Regions from separate parts of the Bradyrhizobium sp. 482_C4_N1_8 genome, predicted to be linked through region 2. Evidence: predicted binding sites of a transcription regulator. Region 2 holds the regulator's gene; each other region holds the start of a gene.
What was found. The regulator PhoB, encoded in region 2, activates phosphate uptake and scavenging genes when phosphate is short. The targets are predictions, from matches to a motif close to TGTCATNNANCTGTCAT.
Positions count from the first base shown of each region.

Region 1 (7,900 bases), 3.3 Mb from region 2:
GCCGGTCGTGCTCGGGCCGCTCGGCTTCAATCTCTCGAACCTTAGCAATGGCAACCGGCTGCTCATGTCGTCCGCCGCGTTCCAGAACGAGCCAGGAGCTACCTGATGATCTCCGCCCTGTCGTCTCGCGCTCGGCAGATGTTGACCGATGTACGCGCTGTTGCAGCGACGGAGTTCGCCATCGTGACGCCGTTCATGCTGGTGCTCTATGTCGGCGGCGTCGAGCTCGGGAACGGGCTCGCCATGAACGTCAAGGTCAGCGCGACTGCGCACAGCGTTGCCGACATGATCTCGCAGAACACGGCCGTCACGTCGACCCAGATGGACGGCATTCTCGCTGCGGCGAGCTCCATCATGGCTCCCTATCCCATCAAGAACGGCAGCACCTCGCTGATGACGATCACGGTCTCCGAGGTCTCGACCGACAGCAATGGCAACGCGACGGTGCAATGGAGCAAGTCGACCAGTACGTCGGGGGCGAGGGCCGCCGGTCAGCAGATGACCTTGTCGTCCTTTACCGCGCCGGGCGGCACCAGCAATGCCAACATCTCGCTCATTCTGAGCGAGGTGTCCTACGACTACGCGCCCAACCTCGGCTTCACGATCGCCGGCACGGTGAAGCTGTCCGACAGCTATTACCTGTTCCCCCGCTGCTCGACGAACACCCCCGCCACGTCGAGTTTTCCCTATTACGACGTGAAATATCCGGCGGCGAAGACCTGCACCTGCGTGCAGCACTTGCAGCAGAAGACCTGTTAGTTTCACGGAACGCGGTCCGAAAGAAGCCGGATGCCGCTGAGGCACGCTTCCGTCCCGATTTCCTCCCGGCCCCTGTGCGCAATTGCGCACCGGGCCGGATGACATTGGAGTAAACGCTTACGCCGCCACAGTGGCGCGGTCGAGCGCTGCGATCAGCTTTGCCGCGATGGGATGGTCGGACCGCGGATTCTGGCCGGTGATCAGCTCGCGGTCCTCGACGACGTAAGGCTCGAAGTCGACGGCGCTTCGGCTGACCTCGGCACCCGCAGCTCCCAGCGCGTCCGGCATGGTGAAGTAGATCTTGCCGTGCAGGAACTGCTCCTCGATCGGTATCTCTTCCGAGGCGGTGAACACCGTCATCTTATATCCCGCATATTGCCAGCCCTTGCCCAGCTCCGCGACCTTGGCCTTGTCGCCGGCGATCAGGGCGGCGCGATAGGCCTTGGCGTCGGGCAGGGCGGCCAGAGTTGCGATCGGTCCGTGGCAGAGCAGCGCCGTGATCTTCTTCCGTTCGTGGAAATATCGCAGAATCTTGCCGAGCTCGGGATCCTGCATGAGGTCGACGACCGGGCCCTGCCCGCCGGGGACAAAAACGGCGGCGTATTGATCCAGTCCTCCGTCCACGATCGCGCGCAACGTATGGACGTTGGTCATCGCCGGGTCCTTGTCGAAGAAGTCGCGTCCCCGCCGGTAGGCCTTCTCGTCGCCGTCAAAATGGGCCGCATGATCGGAGGCCGGATCGATGTACGGTTGCTTGCCGTTCGGCGTCGCCAGCACCACCTCGTAGCCGGCATCGATCACGGCCATCGCCGGCACGACGGTTTCATTGAGGTATTGGCCGGTCGGTCCGGTGCCGCCGCCCTGGATCTCGATACGGGTGGCATTGGAGCCGACAACGAGCACTTTTCCTTTGGACATGGTGTCTCCTGCGATTTGCTTGATCGTCTTGCGGTTAGAACTTCATAACAATCCGGCCGACGCGAACGGCAACCTGACGCGACGACCGTTCTGGCGTTTCAAGCAACGACTGGAGCAGATCGGGCGGAGCACGCCGCTTCGCTCCGCAAGCTCGCCCCGAAGGCTCCTGCGGAGGGAATAATCTGTCGCTGCCGAAGAAGTAAGCGGCTTCGCTGATGGCGCGCAAGCCAGCCTCCCAACGTCATTCCGCGCGCAATTTAGGGGATGCGGCGTAGTCTGACCATGTGGCGCGATCGGCCTGGAGCGGATGCATCGTGCGATTTTGCAATGATGCCATCATGCTCCTGTTTTGCCCGACGAGTCAAGTTTACTTCGGTAAAACGTAAGTCATTGATCCGCCGCGCGCCGGCTACTGTGCATGGGGTTGTTTTCGCAGTTTTTGTTTGGAGCAGCCCGCGCGGGGTGCTTTACGCGCTCTCCGTCTCCCGGTGCACGTCGTGCACCACGAGGCCCATGCCTTCGTCCGGCATCTTGATCCAGTCGCGGCGCTTCAGCGTGCGCTTGGTGTCCTCGTAGCCGCTCGTCCAGTGCTCGCGCATCGAGGTGCCCGAGAACTCATGGTCCTTGGCGTCGCCCTCATAGGCCTTCTGCTGGTAGATCAGGTGCAGGATCGCGATCTCCGGCATGCGGCGCAGGCTCGACTTGAGCTGGCGATCCTCGTCGGAGAGTTGCTCGTCCGGGACTTTCGCCAGGGCCTTGTAGAGCAGAACCTTGAGGTTGTGCGTGCGGCGGTAGACGTCGGTGTTGTGGCGCGTGCGCGAGGAATACATGATGTCCTTGTGGCGGGCCATCACGTCCTGGATCGAGCGCGGCAGCACACCCCGTGCGCTGAACAGGTCGACCTGGAACACCAGCGAGTTGAGCGCATCCTCCTGGTCGAGCAGATGCTGGAGCGGCGTGTTGGAGACGATGCCGCCGTCCCAGAAATGATCGGTGCCGATCCGCACCATCGGCAGCGCCGGGGGCAGGGCGCCGGAGGCCATGATGTGCTCCGGCTCGATCTCGTCATGGGAGTTGTCGAAATAGATGAAGTTGCCCGAGAGCACGTTGACCGCGCCGACCGCGAAACGGACCTTCTTCTCGTTGATGAGGTCGAAGTCGACGAGCTCCAGCAGGCTCTCCTTCAGCGGCATCGTGTCGTAATAGCTGGTGGCGGTGCGCGCGCCGACCGGGCTGAACCAGGGATTGACCTGGTGCGGGGTGAAGAAGCCGGGCTGGCCCATCGCCGACGTCATCCACGCACTGGTGAGATTGCGCCACTGGCGGAAGATGTCGCCGTCGGGCGTGTAATGCCAGATCTTGCGATTGGTGATGCGCTCCCAGAAGATGCGCAGCGCCTCCAGCCGCTTCTCCGGCTTGTTGCCGGCGATGATGGCGGAGTTGATTGCACCGATCGAGACACCGCAGACCCAGTCGGGCTCGATGCCGGCTTCGTGCAGCGCCTGGTAGACGCCGGCCTGGTAGGCGCCGAGCGCGCCGCCACCTTGCAGCACCAGCGCGACGCGGTCGCAGCGTTCGGGGCGCCAGCCCCGTGCGGGAGGCTGATGCGTCTGATGAGCCGGTTGCGACGTGCGGGCGTCCATGGGTGCCTCCTAGCGTGGACCAAACGATTGCGTCCGGCAGTGACGGCGTGATGACAATTTCAGCGCCGATGCGTCGTCTGCATGCAGGCCGACCGCAGCGGAAATGGCGGGAGGTCGTGCGCCTGACGGAAATCCTTCACATCGCAGTCAATGACGGCGGCTAGCAATTTGCGGTCCAGGCCTGACGCCGCCGGGCGGGCACCACACACAGGAGATCAGGATGCGCAGGGAAGACGTGCTGAGACTTCCGTCCATGCCGGCGGCGGGGCCGAGCTATCCGGCCGGGCCCTATCGCTTCGTCAACCGCGAATTCCTCGTCATCACCTACGAGACCGATCCGGAGCTGATCCGCGCCGGCCTGCCTGAGCCGCTGGAGCCGATCGACCAGCCGATCGTGCACTACGAATGGATCAAGATGCCGGACTCCTCCGGCTTCGGCAGCTACACCGAATCCGGCCTCGTCATCCCCGCGCGCCTCAACGGCGAGGAGGTCAATTTCGTCTCGCAGATGTATCTGGATGATGATCCGCCGATCGCGGCGGGCCGCGAGATCTGGGGCTTTCCCAAGAAATATGCCCATCCGAAACTCGAGATCGTCAAGGACACGCTGACTGGCACGCTGGAATATGCCGGTCAGCTCGTCGCCATGGGCACGATGGGCTACAAGCACGAGAGCATGGCCGGCAACGGCGATCACACCCGTGCGACGCTGTCGAAGACGCAGATCAATCTGAAGATGATCCCGGGCGTCGACGGCCGTCTCGAAGTTTGCCAACTCGTCGCGATCAACCTCATCGACATCGTGCCGAAGGGCTCCTGGATGGGGCCCGGCCGGCTGCATCTGGTGCCGCATGTCAACGCGCCGGTCGCGGATTTCCCGGTCCGCCGCTGCCTGGGCGCGCACCACTACATCGCCGATCTCACGCTGCCGTTCGGCCGCGTCGTGCACGACTACGTCAAGGAGGCCGAGGCGATGGCCGCGACGGGGCTCGCTGCAGAGTAGGGCGGCACCATCATCAAACTGTAACAAAGCCGTAATTGAGTACCCGCGAGAAGTCCGGAAGATGCCGTCAGCCATCTTCCGGAAGCGGGGCATTTGTTGACGGTTGGGGTTGGCCATGGCTGAGCCGGCGAAGCTTGTCAGCACGATATCGGACACCGTGCCCGTCATTCCCGGCCTGGTCTGGGCGTTCCGGCTGCACGGCGACGGCAGTGCCGAGGCGCTGCCGATCGACCAGCCGATCGAGTTCAGCCATGACGGCCGGCTCTGGCTGCATTTCAACCTGACCGATACGCGCGCACGGCCCTGGATCGCGGCGTCACAGCTGCCGCCGCTCGCGCGTGACCTCCTGCTGTCCAACGACACTTTCCAGCAGCTTCACGTCATCGACCATTGCGTCTACGGCGTCTTCTCCGATCTCGTGCGCGACATCGACAGCGCGACGGAGGAGACCGCGTTCCTGCGTTTCGCCATGACCGAGCATCTTCTCGTCAGCGGCCGGCATCAGGCGCTGTGCTCGGCCGATGCGACGCGCCGCGTGCTCGAAGGCGGCTACCGCGTCGACAACGTCGCCCATCTCCTGGAAAAGATCGTCGACGAGGTCGCCGATACGCTGGACCGGATGGCGGACAAGCTCGGCCAGGAGATCGACGACATCGAGGAACGGATTTTGGCCGACGACGCCAAGCCGGAGATGCGCCGCAATCTCGGCCGGCTGCGCCGGACCTGCGTCAGGTTGCATCGCCAGCTCACCGGCCTGCGCGTGCTGTTCCACCGCCTCGATCAGAAGAACACCGATCATCTCGCGCCGGCCTTGCGCATTCACGCCGGCAAGCTGGCGCAGCGGCTGGACGGGCTCGATCACGACATCGTCGAGCTCCGCGAACGCAGCCGCCTGCTCGAGGAGGAGCTGCGCTTCAAGAACGAGGAGGAGAGCAACCACCACCTCCACACGCTCTCCATCGTGACCTCGCTGCTGCTGCCGCCGACCCTGATCACCGGCATCTTCGGCATGAACACCAAGGGCCTGCCGCTCACCGACGTCGAGAGCGGATTTCTCTGGGCGGCGCTCCTGATGGCCTCGTCGGTCGGCGCGGCCTATCTGTTCATGCGGCGCACGGGTATCTTCAGGTAGCGTACGCAGCCGGTATCAGCCGTGATCGGGACGTCCCACAGATTTCCGCTGCGAAATGCGGCCGCGATCGTGCTGGCCTCGACGGTGGCGAGCACCGGCGCGCTCGCCGGCGCCAAGGACGAAAGCGCGGCCGAATGGCTGGCGCCGAAATGGTTCAACGAATGGCATGACGGGCTTGCCAACAAGGGCCTGAACTTCGGCGCCACCTATATCGCCGACAACATCGCCAACGTCTCCGGCGGCGTGAAGCGCGGCGCCATCCATTTCGGGCGCCTCGATCTCTCGGTCGATGCCGATCTCGACAAGCTCGTCGGCTGGGCCGGCGGCCGCTTCTACGCCAATGCGTTCGTGATCTACGGCCAGGGGCTGAGCCGCAACTACGTGATGAACCTCGCCACCATCAGCGAGATCGAGGCATTGCCGGACCAGCGGCTCTACAACGCCTATTTCGAGCAGAGCTTCTTTGGCGACCGCCTGAACATCAGGGCCGGCCAGCAGGCCGCCGACGTCGAGTTCTTCGACAGCCAGACCGACGACCTCTTCATCAACGGCACCTTCGGCTGGCCCGCGATCAAGGCCAGCAACCTTCCGGCCGGCGGCCCGGCACCCGATCGCTGTGCCCGGTATCCGCATCAAGGCGGCGCTGACGGACAACATCACCGCGTTCGGTGCGGTGTTCAACGGCGATCCGTCGGGTCCGGGCGATCAGGATCCGCAGCTGCGCGACCATCATGGCCTGGCGTTCCGGGTCAACGATCCGCCGTGGGTGATCGGGCAGGTCCGCTTCAACTACGACATCGATATCGGCGGCCGGCCGCTCGCCGGCAATTTCACGCCGGGCGCCTGGAAGCATTACGGCTCGTTCGACAGCCAGCGTTTTACGGCCGAGGGGCTCTCGATCGCCGATCCCGGCGGAAGCGGTGTGCCTGCAAGACTTCGCGGCAATTACGGTATCTTCGCTGTCATCGAGCAGGTGCTCTATCGCCCGCCGGAGGTGAAGGACAACACCACGTCAGCCTCGCTTCCGGGCGTCACCGCGTTCGGCCGCATTGCCTACAGCCCGCCGGACCGCAATCTGATCGACCTTTATGTGGACGGCGGCATCGGTTTCGTGGGCTTCACGCCAGGCCGTCCGCTCGATCGCTTCGGCGTGGCGATGGCCTATATGCGGATTTCGAACACCGCGCGCAATCTTGACATTGATACGCAGGCTTTCACCGGCATCCAGAGTCCGGTGCGCAGCAACGAGACGCTGATCGAGATGATCTACGAGGCGCATATCAAGCCGGGCTGGCTGATCGCGCCTTACTTCCAATACGTGTTCCGGCCCTCCGGCGGCATCCCCAATCCGAACGATCCGACCGGCGTTTCGCGGATCGGTGACGCCGCAGTGTTCGGCGTCACCACCACGATCAGGTACTAGGCCATCGCCGGCTTCGGCTCGGCCTTCGGTTGCCGCGACAGCGCCAGAACGATCAGCGAGGCGAACACGCAGAGCGCGCCGGCGATGAAGAACGCGGGCAGGTAGCTCTCATAGACCGTCCGCGAGAAGCCGGCACCGAACGCCGCAGTGCCTGCGCCGAGCTGATGGCCGGCAAAGATCCAGCCGAACACCAGATTGGCGCGCTCGGGCCCGAACTTCTGCGCGGTGAGCCGCACGGTCGGCGGCACCGTGGCGATCCAGTCGAGGCCGTAGAACATCGCGAAGATCGACAGCCCGTAGAACGAGAAGTCGCTGAACGGCAGGAAGATCAGCGAGAGCCCGCGCAGGCCGTAGTACCAGAACAGGAGGTAGCGGTTGTCGTAGCGGTCCGACAGCCAGCCCGACATGATCGTGCCGAAGAAATCGAAGATGCCCATCGCGGCGAGCAGGCCTGCGGCCTGCACCTGCGGAATCCCGAAATCGAGGCACATCGGGATCAGGTGCACCTGGACGAGGCCGTTGGTCGACGCGCCGCAGACGAAGAAGGTCGCAAACAGGATCCAGAACGCGCGCGACTTCGAGGCGTCGCGCAGCGTGCCGAGTGCCACGCCGGTGATCGAACCATGGCTGACCGGAGGGGCCGGCAGGGGCTCGGTGCCTTCGTCGCCGAATGGGCGCAGGCCCACATCGCTCGGCCGGTCGCGCATCGCAAGGAGAACCGCCACGGCGGAGACGCCGAGCGCGATGCAGACGAAGCCGAGCGCGAGCCGCCAGCCGTAACGTTCGGTCAGGCTTGCGAGCAGCGGCAGGAATACGAGCTGGCCGGTGGCGACGCTCGCGGTCATGATGCCGACGACGAGGCCGCGCCGCGCGGCGAACCAGCGCGTCGCTATGGTGGCGCCCAGCACCAGCGCGGTCATGCCGGTGCCGATGCCGATCACGACGCCCCACAGCAACACGAGCTGCCAGACTTGCGTCATGCCGAGCGAAGCCACAAGCGCGGAAACGACGATGAGCTGGGC
Region 1 is NZ_CP197231.1:5,419,701-5,427,600, reverse strand. It holds gene AB7Z56_RS26300 (TadE/TadG family type IV pilus assembly protein) at 1-106, shown strand, start outside; gene AB7Z56_RS26295 (TadE/TadG family type IV pilus assembly protein) at 106-759, shown strand; gene AB7Z56_RS26290 (type 1 glutamine amidotransferase domain-containing protein) at 877-1,677, opposite strand; gene AB7Z56_RS26285 (patatin-like phospholipase family protein) at 2,145-3,320, opposite strand; gene AB7Z56_RS26280 (acetoacetate decarboxylase) at 3,541-4,323, shown strand; gene AB7Z56_RS26275 (transporter) at 4,439-5,455, shown strand; partial or broken gene AB7Z56_RS26270 (carbohydrate porin) at 5,477-6,878, shown strand; gene AB7Z56_RS26265 (MFS transporter) at 6,875-7,900, opposite strand, start outside.
Region 1: the regulator PhoB is predicted to act here: its motif matches at 3,360-3,376, upstream of AB7Z56_RS26280 (acetoacetate decarboxylase).

Region 2 (7,900 bases):
GGATCTCACAAGACCTCCGCTCCGGATCGGCCTCGCGCCGCATCCGGAGCGCAAGACCAACAACAAGACCGACAACAAGCGTATATCAAACGGGCACAGGGGATCGGCGTGGCAGAGATGGCCGTTCAGAGCGATGTAATCGACGACGCCGGACCGTATGACCGCGCCAAGGCCTTGGGCGCCTTCAAGCTCGGCGACCTCACCTTCTACTGGATCACGCGGCTGTCCGCGATCTCGGTGCTCCTCATCCTCGGTGGCATCATCATCTCGCTGATCGTCGGCGCGTTCCCGGCGATGAAGGAATACGGCTTCGCCTTCCTGTGGACGCAGCGCTGGGCGCCGTCGGCAGATCCGCCCGTGCTCGGCGCGCTCGGCCCGATCTACGGCACGCTCATCACCTCCTTCATCGCGATGGCGATCGCCATTCCGGTCGGTCTCGGCATTGCGATCTTTCTGACCGAGCTCTGCCCGCAATGGGCGCGCCGCCCGATCGGCATGGCGATCGAGCTGCTCGCCGGCATTCCCTCGATCATCTACGGCATGTGGGGCTTCTTCGTGCTCGGCCCGTTCCTGGCCAACACGTTCCAGCCCTTCATGATCAAGATCTTCGACGGCGTCCCCGTGCTGGGCGCGATCTTCGCAGGCCCGCCGTCCTATCTCAGCCTGTTCAACGCGGCGCTGATCCTCGCCATCATGGTGCTGCCCTTCATCACCTCGATCTCGGTCGACGTGTTCAAGACGGTCCCGCCGGTGCTCAAGGAAGCCGCCTACGGCGTCGGCTGCACCACCTGGGAAGTCGTGCGCAGCGTGGTGATCCCCTACACCCGCGTCGGCGTCATCGGCGGTGTCATGCTGGCGCTCGGCCGCGCGCTCGGCGAGACCATGGCGGTGACCTTCATCATCGGCAACTCGTTCCGCATCTCGTCGTCGATCTTTGCCCCGGGCACCACGATCTCGGCGGCGATCGCATCGGAGTTCGCCGAGAGCGACGGCCTGCACCAGTCCGGCCTGATCCTGCTCGGCCTGCTGCTGTTCGTGCTGACATTCTTCGTGCTCGCGGCTGCACGGTTGATGCTGATGCGTCTTGAAAAGAAGGCGGGGAAGTAACATGAACCCGATCTACGCACGCCGCCGCCGCATGGACATCGTCATCCGTGTGCTCTGCCTGGCTGCCGCTGCCTTCGGCGTCACATGGCTCGCGCTGATCCTGATGACGCTGCTCTACAACGGCATTGCCGGCCTGAACCTGGAGCTCTTCGTTGCGGACACGCCGCCTCCGGGCTCGACCGAGGGCGGCCTGCGCAACGCCATCGTGGGTTCGATCATCATGACCGTGCTCGGCGTCGGCATCGGCGCGCCGCTCGGTCTGTTCGCCGGCACCTATCTCGCCGAGTACGGCCGCAACGACCGCCTGACCTCGGTGATCCGCTTCATCAACGACATCCTGCTCTCGGCGCCCTCGATCATCATCGGCCTGTTCATCTATGGTGCGGTGGTGGTGCCGATGCGCGGCTTCTCGGCGATTGCCGGCTGCCTCGCGCTTGCGGTGATCGTCATCCCGGTGGTGCTGCGCACGACCGAGGACATGCTGCTGCTGGTGCCGAACGCACTGCGTGAGGCGGCCTCGGCGCTCGGCCTGCCGCGCTCGCTGGTGATCAAGCGCATCGCCTATCGCGCGGCGCGCTCGGGCCTCATCACCGGCGTGATGCTGGCCACCGCCCGCGTCGCCGGCGAGACCGCGCCGCTGCTCTTCACCGCGCTGTCGAACCAGTTCTTCAGCCTGGGTCTGAACAAGACGATGGCGAACCTGCCGGTCACCATCAATAATTTCGTGCAGAGCCCCTACGCCTACTGGAAGCAGCTCGCCTGGAGCGGCGCGCTGCTCATCACCCTGACCGTTCTTGCCCTGAATATTGGCGCGCGCATTCTGAGCGCCGAGAGGACCGCAAAATGAGTGATCTTTCCGTATCGATGAGCGCGGCCGGTGGTTTGCCCCAGGCGCCGGTGCTGCCCGAAGCTCCGGCCAAGGTGACGGTGCGCAACCTCAATTTCTATTACGGCGAGCACCACGCGCTGAAGAACATCAATCTGGCGCTCGGCACCAACCGCGTCACGGCGTTCATCGGCCCGTCGGGCTGCGGCAAGTCGACCCTGCTGCGCATCTTCAATCGGATGTACGACCTCTATCCGGGCCAGCGCGTCACCGGTCAGCTCATGCTCGACCAGACCAACGTCCTCGACCCCAAGCTGGACCTCAATTTGCTGCGCGCCCGCGTCGGCATGGTGTTCCAGAAGCCGACGCCGTTCCCGATGACGATCTACGAGAACATCGCCTTCGGCATCCGCCTTTACGAGAAGATCTCGAAGTCCGAGATGGACGACCGCGTCGAGAAGGCGCTGCGCGGTGGCGCGCTGTGGAACGAGGTCAAGGACAAGCTCAACGCCTCCGGCCTGTCGCTCTCCGGCGGCCAGCAGCAGCGCCTCTGCATCGCCCGCACGGTCGCGGTGCGGCCCGAGGTGATCTTGTTCGACGAGCCCTGCTCGGCGCTCGACCCGATCTCGACCGCCAAGGTCGAGGAGCTGATCCAGGAGCTGTCCGAGAACTACACGATCGCGATCGTCACCCACAACATGCAGCAGGCGGCGCGCGTCTCCGACAAGACCGCCTTCATGTATCTCGGCGAGCTGATCGAGTTCGACGACACCAGCAAGATCTTCACGTCGCCGACCGACCGGCGCACGCAGGATTACATCACCGGCCGGTTCGGCTGAGGAGACGGAACATGGGTTCTGAACATACCGCAAAGGCCTTCGACACCGACCTCCAGGAGCTCACGCGCCTGGTCGCCGAGATGGGCGGCATCGCCGAGCGCATGATCGTCGATTCCGTCGACGCGCTTATCCGCCGCGACGTCGCGCTCGGCCAGCGCGTCGTGACCATCGACGCCGAGCTCGACGCGCTCCAGAAGAAGATCGAGGAGCGCGCCGTTCTCACCATCGCGCGCCGCCAGCCGATGGCGGTGGATCTGCGCGAGATCGTCGGCGCCATGCGCGTCGCGACCGATCTCGAGCGGATCGGCGACCTCGCCAAGAACATGGGCAAGCGCGTCGCGGCGCTGGAGACGGATTTCCATCCGCTCAAGCTGTTCCGCGGTCTGGAGCACATGACCGACCTCGTGCAGCAACAAGTCAAGTCGGTGCTGGATGCCTATGCCGCGCACGATCTGCCGGCGGCGATGGCGGTGTGGAAGGGCGACGAGGAAGTCGACGCCATCTGCACCTCGCTGTTCCGCGAGCTCCTCACCTACATGATGGAGGATCCGCGCAACATCTCGTTCTGCATCCATCTGATGTTCTGCGCCAAGAACATCGAGCGCATCGGTGACCACGCCACCAACATCGCCGAGACCGTGTTCTACATGATCGAGGGCCAGGCGATCACCGACAAGCGGCCGAAGGGCGACATGACGACCTTCGCCACGACGGTCCCGAACACTTAAGGAGCGACGAACACCATGGGCGCACGCATTATGGTGGTTGAGGACGAGGAAGCTCTCACCGAGCTTCTCCGCTACAACCTCGAAGGCGACGGCTATGACGTCGAGACGGTGATGCGCGGCGACGACGCCGACACCCGCCTCAAGGAGCACATCCCCGATTTGATCGTGCTCGACTGGATGCTGCCGGGCCTCTCCGGCATCGAGCTGTGCCGGCGGCTGCGCACCCGGCCCGAGACCAAGCAGCTCCCGATCATCATGCTCACCGCGCGCGGCGAGGAGAGCGAGCGGGTGCGGGGCCTTGCGACCGGCGCCGACGACTACATCGTCAAGCCGTTCTCGGTGCCGGAGCTGCTGGCACGCGTGAAGGGCCTGCTCAGGCGCGCCAGCCCCGAGCGGCTCGCCACCGTGCTCGCCTATGGCGACATCGAGCTCGACCGCGACAAGCGCCGCGTGGCGCGCTCGGGCCGGCCGATCGATCTCGGTCCGACCGAATATCGCCTGCTGGAGTTCTTCCTGGAGCATCCCGGCCGCGTGTTCTCGCGCGAGCAGCTGCTCGACAGCGTCTGGGGCCGTGACATCTACATCGACGAGCGCACCGTCGACGTCCATATCGGCCGCCTGCGCAAGCTGCTCAATCTCGGCCGCGAGCAGGACCCGATCCGCACCGTCCGCGGCGCGGGCTACGCACTGGACGATCGCTTTGCGAAGGCGGAGCAGGCGTAGCTCGGTGAGCTGCGGCCACACTCTCGGTGTCGTCCCGGACAAGCGCAAGCGCGGGTCCGGGACACCCACAGCGAGCGGTTATTTTGTGAAAAGGTAACTCCGAGTCCCCGTAGCCACATCTTGCGGTGGTTAAGGGTCCCGGATCTGCGCGCGCTCGAGGCGCGCTTGTCCGGGACGACATCGGATTTGTTGAGCCGCCATCGTGTGACGGCTCCTTTCTGAGCTCAGAACGACTTCAGCGCGGACCCGGCTTCGCCGGCGCGCGCCGGCGATCGGCCGCGGGCTGATACGCCACGCGCGAGTGCTGGGCGCAGTAGGGCAGGCCGGAGAGCGCCTTGCCGCCGCAGAAGAAGAAATCCGGGCTCGAGGGATCGCCGACCGGCCAGTGGCAGGTGGCCTCGTTCAGCTCCAGCAGCGACAGCCGCTGGCTCATCGGCACGACGTTGTCGTAGGTGACCGGTTCGGCCTCGACCTCGACTTCGAAGGCCTGCGCCAGCGCGGTGTTGCCGCGCGCGATCGGGCGTGTCACCCGCATCATGTGCTGGGCGGGGCGCGCCTTGCGCGGCCGCGGCGCTGCCGATGAAGGGCTCTTGGCGCGGCCCGACAGGCCGAGCCGGTGCACTTTGCCGATTACGGCATTGCGGGTCACATTGCCGAGTTCAGCGGCGATCTGGCTGGCCGAAAGTCCGGCCTCCCAGAGCTTTTTCAGCTGCTCGACGCGATCATCCGACCAGGTCAAAACGGTCATTGCACCCTTTCCTTCGCCGGCGCCTGCCATCCTGGCGGCCGCACGGCGAATGCCTAAGCTTCGAAAAACCCGTGCCGCCAGAATCCCTTAAGGCTCGCCGGGCGCACCAGATGCGCCCGAACGCTTACGCCGGTACATGAGGACTTAGAGGATCAGAACTGCTGCACGAGATGTCGTATCTGACAAGCCAAACGCTACAATATGGCGTGACTCACGCGCAAGAGTCCGCCGACTCGCTTCCACATGTTCCGTGGCGGAAATACGCAAAATCGCCACCGCAAGACTACGGATTCTGCGTTTCGCGAGGCTTTCCGGGCGGCATTGACACCGGTTTCACCAGGCATAAGATAGTCAGGCGTGCCGCCCTTAAAAGGCGGCACGTTTCGTTTTCCGGGCCGGTCAATGGTGCGTTGCGCAATGCACGCTCACACCGTCCGCAACATTCAAGTGATCGTCATGACTAACAGCGCAGCGCCGCATTTGCTCCCCGTTTTCGCCAGGTCCGACCTCGGTTTCGAGCGCGGTGAAGGCTGCTGGCTGATTGCGACCAATGGCGATCGCTATCTCGATTTCACCTCGGGTGTGGCGGTGAATGCGCTCGGCCATGCTCATCCTGCGTTGGTCAAGGCGTTGCAAGAGCAGGCCACCAAACTCTGGCACATGTCGAACCTGTTCCAGAGCCCGGACGGCGAGAAGCTCGCCGCGCGTCTGTGCAACGAAAGCTTCGCGGACTTCGTGTTCTTCTGCAATTCCGGCGCCGAAGCGCTGGAAGGTGTGATCAAGCTGGTCCGCCATCATCACTTCTCCAAGGGTCATCCGGAACGTTACCGCATCATCACCTTCGAAGGCGCCTTCCACGGCCGCACGCTGGCAACGCTCGCCGCGACCGGTTCGGCAAAATATCTCGAAGGGTTTGGCCCGCCGATGGACGGCTTCGACCAGGTCCCGCATGGCGATATCGAAGCCGTCAAGAAGGCGATCGGTCCGCAGACCGCCGGCATCCTGATCGAGCCGATCCAGGGCGAGGGCGGCGTGCGTTCGGCAACGCCCGCCTTCCTGAAGGCGTTGCGCCAGCTCTGCGATGAGAAGGGCCTGCTGCTCGCGTTCGACGAGGTGCAGACTGGCATGGGCCGCACCGGCGATCTGTTCGCGCATCGCCGCACCGGCGTCACGCCTGACGTGATGTCGCTGGCCAAGGCGCTCGGTGGTGGCTTCCCGATCGGCGCGGTGCTGGCGACCGCGGACGCGGCTGCCGGCATGGGGCCCGGCTCGCACGGCTCGACCTTCGGCGGCAATCCCCTCGCGATCTCGGCTGCCAATGCCGTGCTCGACGTCATGCTCAAGCCCGGCTTCTTCGACCACGTGCAGAAGATGTCGCTGCTGCTCAAGCAGAAGCTCGCCTCCGTGATCGATCGTTATCCCGACATCGTCAGCGAAGTGCGCGGCGAAGGCCTTCTGATCGGCATCAAGGCCGTGGTGCCATCCGGCGATCTTGGCGCGGCGTTGCGCAACGAAAAATTGCTCACGGTCGGCGCCGGCGACAATGTCGTGCGCTTCCTGCCGCCCTTGATCGTCACCGAAGCCGAAATCGAGGACAGCGTCGGGCGGCTCGAGCGCGCCTGCGCCGCGATCTCGTCCAGTCAGACCAAGCGGGCGGCGAGCTGATGAGCAAGTCCCCGAAGCACTTTCTGGATATCAACGAGCTCCCGTTGTCGGAGCTCAAGAGCATGCTCGCGGCCTCCTCCGCCATGAAGGCGAAGCAGAAAGCGCACCAGCCGGTGAAGCCGCTGGAAGGCAAGACGCTGGCGATGATCTTCGAGCGTCCGTCCACCCGCACCCGCGTCTCGTTCGACGTCGCCATGCGCCAGCTCGGTGGCGAGCCGATCATGCTGACCGGCGCCGAGATGCAGCTCGGCCGCGGCGAGACCATCGCCGACACGGCGCGCGTGCTGTCGCGCTATGTCGACGCCATCATGATCCGCATCCTCAATCACGAGGCCCTGCTGGAGCTGGCGGAATATGCGACGGTGCCCGTCATCAACGGCCTGACACGGCGCTCGCACCCTTGCCAGGTGATGGCCGACCTCATGACCTACGAAGAGCATCGCGGCCCGATCGAGGGCAGGACGGTGGCCTGGACCGGCGACGACAACAACGTGCTGGCGTCCTGGGCGCATGCCGCCGAGCGTTTCAAGTTCAAGCTCAATGTCGCGACGCCGCCGGAGCTTGCGCCGAAAAAGGTGATGCGGGACTTCATCAAGGCCACCGGCGCGCCGATCGTGCTCGGCACCGATCCCGAGGCTGCCGTGAAGGGGGCCGACTGCGTCGTCACCGACACTTGGGTGTCGATGGGCGACAAGGAAGGCGAGCACCGTCACAACGTGCTCAAGCCCTATCAGGTCAATTCGAAGCTGATGTCGCTGGCCAAGCCCGATGCGCTGTTCATGCATTGCCTGCCCGCCCATCGCGGCGAGGAAGTCACGGACGAAGTGATCGACGGCCCGCAATCGGTCGTGTTCGACGAGGCCGAAAACCGCCTGCATGCGCAGAAGGGCATTCTGGCCTGGTGCTTTGACGCGGTGAAGTAACGCGACGGTGGAGCGGGTGGCCGCGCTGGCGGCCGCATCCACCGCTGTCGTCCCGGACCAGCGCCGCACAGCGGCGCGCCGATCCGGGACCCTTAACCACAGGAAGTTGTTTGGCGAGGACGCGGAGTGGTCGTCGCCGGTTACATTGCAATCCTGTGGTTATGGGTCCCGGGCTCGCGCTTTGCGCACCCCCGGGACGACCCTGAGTTTGTCGTGCTTTCGTGCGATCTTTTCTGCATGCCGGGGAGCGTTCCGCGCCCTCTTCCATTTTCCTCCATCGACCCCAGATAAAGCGCCATGGTTTCCCAATCCCCTGACATGAAAACCGGGCCTGAAGGCCC
Region 2 is NZ_CP197231.1:8,671,509-8,679,408, reverse strand. It holds gene pstC (phosphate ABC transporter permease subunit PstC) at 118-1,107, shown strand; gene pstA (phosphate ABC transporter permease PstA) at 1,109-1,954, shown strand; gene pstB (phosphate ABC transporter ATP-binding protein PstB) at 1,951-2,772, shown strand; gene phoU (phosphate signaling complex protein PhoU) at 2,784-3,500, shown strand; gene phoB (phosphate regulon transcriptional regulator PhoB) at 3,516-4,223, shown strand; gene AB7Z56_RS41160 (GcrA family cell cycle regulator) at 4,459-4,971, opposite strand; gene AB7Z56_RS41155 (aspartate aminotransferase family protein) at 5,428-6,636, shown strand; gene argF (ornithine carbamoyltransferase) at 6,636-7,559, shown strand; gene AB7Z56_RS41145 (Hsp33 family molecular chaperone) at 7,857-7,900, shown strand, end outside.

Region 3 (7,900 bases), 160 kb from region 2:
CGGAGGCTTCACGGACGTTGATCTCGAAGCGCAGCAGCGCGTAGCTGGCATACCCCGCCGTCACCTGCGGCACGATCGCAAAGCGCATGCAGGAGAGCCAGCTCGCGCCGGTCGAACGGATGCCCTCGACCGGCTTCATGTCGGCATTCTCGACGATCTCGGAGAACAGTTTGCCGAGCGCGCCGGTGGAGTGGATCGCGATCGCGAGCACGCCGGCCATCGGCCCGAGCCCGAAGGCAATCACGAAGATCAGCGCGAAGACGATGCCCGGCACGGTGCGGGCGAATTCGAGCAGGCGACGCACCACGAAGCGCAGCCAGGGCGACGGTGAGGTGTTCTCAGCCGCGAAGAAATTCAAGGCGAAGGCCAAGGTCGCGCCGATCAGCGTGCCGACGTAGGAGATCAGCAGCGTCTCGCCCAGCATCTTCAGCCATTTGCGCCAGCCCCACAGCCACTCGCCGGCATCGGTCCAGACCCGCTGGCCGCTATCGAGCGTGAGGATGCGGTCGAAATAGCTGATGAAATTGCCGAAATGGGCAAAGAAGGTGCGCAGGTTCACTTCCGCGCCGATCGCGGCAAGAAACAGCGCTGCGGCAAAGATCACCAGCCCCAAAAGGAGTCGGAGCCGCTTGCGCGCGACCGCCTGGCGATAGGCCGCGTTGAGCACGGCGAGCTGCTGCTCGGGGAGGATCGAAACCGCGACGGTCATCTGGCCAGGGAAGGTAGTCGATCAAAGAGAAAGAGCCGGGTCCATCGACCCGGCTCCAGTGCTATCGTCCCGAAACTCAGGACGCCTTCTTCTTACGCAGTGCATCGACGAACTTGATCAGCTCGATCGTGCCATCCCAGTCCTTGGTGGTGGCGGGATGAAAACCCTTCTTCTGGCCGTCCTGGAGGCGATCGAAGGCCGCCTTGTCCTTGGCCGGCGCGTCGAAGAACGCCTTGGCGATCGCCGCCTTGGCATCTTCCGGCAGGTCGGAATTGTAGGCGTAGGGGCCGTTGATGATCGGCGCCGACTTGTGGATGATGCGGAAATCGTCCTTCTTCATCGGCGAGCCGTCGGCATTCTTCAGCATGCCCTTGGTCAGCATCTGCGCCAGCGTGGAATCGTCATCGCTGGTCCACTGGTTGGCCGCAACGTCGACCGTGCCCTGCGCCAGCGCCAGGATCGCGTTCTCGTGGCTGCCGGTGAAGACGACCTTGCTGAAATAGGTGTCGGCATCCGTGATGCCCATCTTGTCGAGCTCGAAGCGCGGCACGTTGTTGCCGGAGGTCGAGTTCGGATCGACGAGGCCGAGGTTCTTGCCCTTGAGCTGGTCGACGCTCTTGTAGGGGCTGCTCGCCTTGACGAAGAACACAGAGTAGTAGCCGGTCGAACCGTCGGCGTTGATGTCGTTGGCGAAGGCATCGGTCTTGACGCCGGTCAGGCGGGCGCGGGCGAATGACGCCGAGCCGTAGCTGGCGATATAAATGTTGCCGGCGCGCTGGCCCTCGATGACGGCGGCGTAGTCGTTGGCGATGCGCAGCGTGACCTTCACGCCCAATTCCTTGGAGAGATAGTTCATGAACGGCGCCCAGCGCTCGGTCACGCCCGAGGCGTTTTCCGCCGGAATGACCGCGAAGGTCAGTTCGGGGTATTTGGCTTTCCAGTCGTCGGCGGAGGCCGAAGTCGTGAACGCGAGCGCGGCGGCGCCGGCAAGAACCAGTCTGCGAGTGATCATGATACCCTCTTCATCGGTTGGGGTCGGTTGACGCAAAAATTGGCAACTACAGGCGCAGCTCAGGCAGCCGCGGCCGTTCCGAGCGCCGGCACACCCTCAGGCACCGGCACGGGCATTCCGCCCATGACGTCGGAGGCTTCGAGATCGTAGAGCTCGCGCGCGACGTCGTCGGTCAATTCGGCAGGCGCGCCGTCGAACACCACGCGCCCCTGCGCCATGCCGATCAGGCGATCGCAATAGCTGCGCGCCAGATCGAGCGAATGCAGGTTGCAGAGCACGGTGATGCCGAAATGCTTGTTGATGCGCAGCAGCGCATCCATCACGATCTTGGTGTTGCGCGGGTCGAGCGAGGCGATCGGCTCGTCGGCGAGGATGATGTCGGGCTGCTGCACCAGTGCGCGGGCGATCGCAACACGCTGCTGCTGGCCGCCGGAGAGCTGGTCGGCGCGCTGGGCGGCGAGTGAGGCGATATCGAACTGTTCGAGCGCCGACATCGCCAGCGCCTTGTCGTGCTCGGGCCAGGTCTGCGTCAGCGAGCGCCAGGCCGGCATCGTCGCGAGGCGCCCCATCAGCACGTTGGTGAGCACATCGAGCCGGCCGACGAGGTTGAACTGCTGGAAAATCATCGCCGAGCGCGCCCGCCACTGCCGCAATTCCTTGCCGCGCAACGCGGTGACGTCGAGGCCGTCGAACAGGATGCGGCCCTGCGTCGGCGTCGCCAGGCGATTGATCATGCGCAGCATGGTCGACTTGCCGGCGCCGGAGCGCCCGATCACACCGACGAAGCCGCCGGGGGAGATTTGAAACGAAGCGTCGTCCACCGCGGCTTTTGCGCCGAAGCGGCACGTCAGACCTTCAACCACCAGCATAGAGGGCTCCAGAGTAGCTGGCTGCCACCGCTAGCGCCGGCACTTGACACTTGTGTGACACGCGGATCGCGCTGCGGCGATCCTACACACCTCTTCCCCTGTCATCGCATCGTCATGACGTTGTCATCAGGGCACTCGAAGAGGTACGCCCGCCCTCGACCTATCGGATGTAGCATGGCCGGCAAAACGCTCTCGGTTCAACCGACCATCGACCCTTCGGCGAAGCTGCATGAGACCAGGCTCGGCACCTATACCGAGGTCGGTGCGCGCACGATCCTCACTGAAGTCACGATGGGCGATTACTCCTATGTCGTGAACGACGCCCAGATCACCTACACCACGATCGGAAAATTCTGCTCGATCGCGGCGATGACGCGCATCAATCCCGGCAATCATCCGATGCATCGCGCCACGCAGGCGCATTTCACCTATCGTTCCAGCGCCTACTTCGAAGGCGAGAGCGACGACACCGAGTTCTTCGACTGGCGGCGCCAGCATCACGTTCATATCGGCCACGACGTCTGGATCGGCCATGGCGCGATCGTGCTGCCCGGCCGCAACATCGGCACCGGCGCGGTGATCGCGGCGGGCGCCATCGTCACCAAGGACGTGCCGGCCTACACCATCGTCGCCGGCAATCCGGCGCGCATCGTGCGGCGGCGGTTCTCGGAAGACGTCGCCGGACGGCTGGCCCAACTCGCCTGGTGGGACTGGGATCACGACAAATTGCGTGAAGCACTGCCCGATTTCCGCAAGCTCGGGATTGAAGATTTCCTCTCGGCATATGAAGCACGGGCAAGCTCCCTCACCCGTTCCCCTGCCAGCAAACGAAGCGCGGTCGCTTGACAGACATCTTCCTTGAGGGCGGCCGGGCCCTGATCGGCTCCGAGCTCGTCGAAACTTCCATTCTGGTGTCCGGCGCGGACATTGCGCAGGTCGATGCCTCTCGCGGCCGTGCGCGGCTGGCGATCGATGCGCGCAACCTGCTGGTGCTGCCCGGCATCGTCGATCTGCATGGCGATGCCTTCGAGCGCCAGATGATGCCGCGCGCCGGCGTCGACTTCCCGATCGACGTCGCGCTCGCCGACAGTGACCGCCAGGCGATCAGCAACGGCATCACCACCGTCTTTCACGCCACGACCTGTTCGTGGGAGCCGGGCCTGCGCAGCGCCGGCAATGCGCGCGCCCTGATGGAGGCGATCGAGCGGCAGCGCCCGCAATTCGCCGCCGATACCCGTTTCCACCTGCGGCACGAGACCTACAATCTCGAGGCCGAGGCCGAGATAAGCCAGTGGCTCGCCGAGGGCCGCGTCGACCTGTTCGCCTTCAACGACCACATGGACGGCACCGTTGCCGACATGGCCAAGCCGCGCAAGCGCAACCGCATGGTGGAGCGCACCGGCCTCTCGGGCGAGGAATTCGACCGGCTGGTCGAGCGTGTGCTTTCGCGCGCCAGTGAAGTGCCGGCTTCCGTGTCGCGGCTTGCCGCAACTGCCCGCGCGGCCGAGGTGCGGATGCTCTCGCATGACGATGCGACGCCGGCGATGCGGCAGGAGTTTCGCGAGCTGGGCGCTGACATCGCGGAGTTTCCGATCAGCGAGGAGACCGCGCGAGCGGCCGCGGCCGCGGGCGATGCGATCGTCTACGGTGCGCCGAACGTCGTGCGCGGCGGCAGCCATACCGGCTGGACCCGGGCATCCGACATGATCGCGAAGGGGCTCTGCTCGGTGCTGGCGTCGGACTATTACTATCCCGCGCAACTGCTCGCCGCGTTCCGCCTCGCCGCCGACGGTGTGCTGCCGCTGCCGAAGGCCTGGGATCTGGTCTCTGCGGGACCAGCGCGCGCGACCGGCCTTGCCGATCGCGGCGTGCTCGCAGAAGGATGCCGCGCCGACATGCTGCTGGTCGACGACAGCGTGCCGCTGCGGCCGCGGCTGATCGCGGTGGTATCAGGCGGAAAGCTCGTGCATCTCACTGATGCGACGCGACTGCTCGCTGCGGCGGCGACGCCGCGCGAGGCTGTTGTTGCGGCCTGAACCGGTTATGCTCGGGCAATGACAGATTTTCCCCGCTACGCGATCTACTTCGCAGCCGGCGCCGACAGCGCCCTCTCCCGCTTCGGCGCCAAGCTGCTCGGCTATGATGTCTACACCGGTGAGGAGATGCCGTTCCCTGCCGACGCATCGCGTGTTGCGCCGGATTGGCGCGACGTCACGGCCGATCCCCGCAAATACGGTTTCCACGGCACGCTGAAGGCGCCGATGTCGCTGGCGCCAGGCAGGACTGAAGCCGAGCTCGTCGCAGCCTGCGCGGCCTTTGCCGGCAAGGCGCGGCCGATGCCGTCAATCCGTCCGGTCGTCGACTCCATCAGCGGCTTCATTGCGGTGATTCCGACCGAGCCGGTGGGCGCGCTCCAGCAACTTGCCGCCGATTGCGTCCGCGAATTCGACGACTTCCGCGCGCCCATGACGGCGGAAGACCGCGCGCGGCGCAAGCCCGACAAGCTCACTGAGCGGCAGCGCGACTATCTCGACCGCTGGGGTTACCCTTACGTGATGGAAGAATTCCGCTTCCACATGACGCTGACGGGACGCCTGGATGCAGAACGGCGCGGGCCGATCCTGGAGATGCTGCGCGCGAGGTTTGCGACGCTCGGCCTCGAGACGCTGGTGATCGACCGGATCGCGCTGTTCAAGCAGGATGATGCCAGGGCGCGCTTCCGCTTTGTCGGCGAGTGGGCGTTGGCGAAGTAGGACTCAGCGCCAGCTCGCGAGATTGAAGGCAAGCGCCACGGCGCCAACCAGAATGAGGCTGGTCGCCCAGATTGCATCCAGATTGAACCAGCTTCGCGCGACGAACCTCAATCCCAGATAGCGGTAGACCAGCCACGCCAGACATCCGCCGGCACTGACCATGGCGACAACGTGCACCAGGGACACCAGCACCGCCATCCCGAGACTTGTCTTCAGAAGACTTGCCTTCATCAGCGCGCCCGCCGCCTCATGGCCGGCATCGAGCTCGAAGGCCTGGCAGAGCCCGAGATAGATCGGCACGAGCATCAAGGCCGCGCCGTGGGCAATGGCAACGGCGAATGACCAGAGCGCCAATTGCGTTGGCGGAATTCGTGCCAGCGTGCGCGGATGGCGTCGCTCGATCAGCCGATAGACGCCGAAGCCGATGACGAGAAGACTCGCGCCGAGCTGGATCGAACGCTGCCACTCGGCCAGCACGAGCAGGAACGCGAATGGCAGCAGCACGAGAAGTGTTGCCAGGAGATGTCCGGCCGCCAGAGCCCACAACGCGCGGAACAGCGCGCGCGGGCTCTTGTCCATGAGCCCAGCCGAAACGGCGAGCGGCCATCCCATTCCCGGATTGACGCCGTGATAGAGACCGCTCGCAACAAGAGCGAGCCACAGCCAGCCGAGCGGCCAACTCCCGTGCTGCCAGCCTAGGCCGACGGGTAGCAAAAGGAGTCCGTCGAACAATCGCCGCCCTCCAGCCTGATCTGGTGCGCACGATATCCGTCGGGGAAGCTCACGAAATAGTCCTTGGCGAGCTCGAGGCCGCCGTCGCGGCCGACATTGGCCATGACTTCGACGCCCGGAACCCCATCGGGATAGAATTGATCATCCCAGGTGGAATACAGCGAATTGGTCCAGTACACGCGCTTGCCGTCGCGGCTGATCTCGACCATCTGCGGACCGGCCGCAAATGCCTTGCCGTTCGGATGGGGCGTGCGGCGCGCGATGCCGCCGATGTGAACCGAGCCCGCGAGCTTCGGCTTTCGCGGATCACTCACATCGTACTGGCGCATCTCACCAGTGCCCCAGCACGAGACATAGAGAAACCGGTCATCCATCGACAGGTCGATGTCGGTCACCAGCGGTGGCACGGCGCCAAATCCCTGCAGCAGCGGCGGGAGCTTCTCCTTTGGCGCGGGCTCGGGCGGGATCGTCGCCGTCTTCTCCGCATGGAATTTTCCGCCTTCGCGCCACCAGGTCCAGATCGACGCTTCGAGGTTGGTGGTGTCGACCACAACGCCAACGAAGCCGTATTCGCGAACCGGATCGTGCGCGGGCCGCACCTCCAGCGCCATCTGATGATTGGCGCCGAGGTCGATGGTCTGCACGTTGCGACGGGCGCGGAGATCCCAGAAGTGGAGACGATGGCCATATTTGTTCGCCAGCAGATCTTCCGCGACGATCCCGTTCTCGAACTGCGGCGGCAACGCCCATTCGCTCGTCACCATGTAGTCGCGCGGCAGGTTCCACCAGAAATCATAATGCAGTGTCTGCGGACCGCGGTCGATCTCCCACCGTCCAAGGACCTCGAACGTCTCGCAATCCATGATGAAAACGCCTGGAGGCCCGTTGGTGCCGTCCTTGCCGCCGCCGCCCAGCGTGCTCACATAGACGCCGTCCGGCCCGCAATGGATGGTATGCGGCCGCGAGTAGCCGGTCTTCTTGAAGATTTCCTCGGGCTCGATGATCTTGTGGATTTTGGCTTTGGTCGGATCGGGCTTGGTATCGATGATGTAGATCCGCGACGAGCGTATCCCGGGGATGATGAGATAGCGCCGCTCGATGAAGGCGTGTCCGGCGAGCGGAGACAAGGCGGAGGAACAGGCATTCCAGCCGAAGTGATGAAACTCATCGCCCTTGTTGGGCATCGTCACCGTGTGGACGATTTGGCTGTAGGTCGGCGATCCCGGCTTGACGTCGATGACCGCGAGAGCATCCGGTTTTGAGAAATCCGGACTGAGCAGCAGCGTGTAGGCAAAGTTCTCTGCAGGTGCTTCCATCGCCAGCTTAGGCGATGCGTGAAAGGTGGGATCCGGCCTCATCGTCATGGCACTGCCTCCCTGTTTCGTCGGCTCGCTCCAACCTGGCTCGGAATAGCGGCATAATGAAGAGCTGCTCAGCGACGTCTTGAGAAGCTCCGCGGACCTGGTTGGCGAGCGTGCAAGGAGCGTACAATATGTCATCGCCGGCGTGCGGAAAACCGCCCGAACCGCGCTAATTCGACGCCCTCAGCCAGACGGAAGCCGGCGGGATCAGGCCAGCGCGCACCTCACACTCGGCGTCGCCCCCGCGAAGGCGGGGACTGCCGAGAGAGCTAGCGACAACCGAGTGGGTGCGGCGCTACTTCCCCCACCGCAACGCCAGCGCATCCCGCTCCTTCGCGAGTTCCAGCAGCCCTGCCCGCGTTGCCGGGTGCAGCGGCTGGAGCGGATGCCGCACGGCGTCCGATTTGATCACGCCGCCGGCCTGCATCATGGCCTTGCAGGCGATCAGGCCGCATTGGCGGTTT
Region 3 is NZ_CP197231.1:8,508,590-8,516,489, forward strand. It holds gene phnE (phosphonate ABC transporter, permease protein PhnE) at 1-709, opposite strand, end outside; gene phnD (phosphonate ABC transporter substrate-binding protein) at 786-1,721, opposite strand; gene phnC (phosphonate ABC transporter ATP-binding protein) at 1,781-2,590, opposite strand; gene AB7Z56_RS40395 (chloramphenicol acetyltransferase) at 2,765-3,436, shown strand; gene AB7Z56_RS40400 (alpha-D-ribose 1-methylphosphonate 5-triphosphate diphosphatase) at 3,433-4,626, shown strand; gene AB7Z56_RS40405 (DUF1045 domain-containing protein) at 4,645-5,343, shown strand; gene AB7Z56_RS40410 (hypothetical protein) at 5,347-5,955, opposite strand; gene AB7Z56_RS40415 (selenium-binding protein SBP56-related protein) at 6,039-7,439, opposite strand; gene AB7Z56_RS40420 (dihydrodipicolinate synthase family protein) at 7,732-7,900, opposite strand, start outside.
Region 3: the regulator PhoB is predicted to act here: its motif matches at 2,690-2,706, upstream of phnC (phosphonate ABC transporter ATP-binding protein).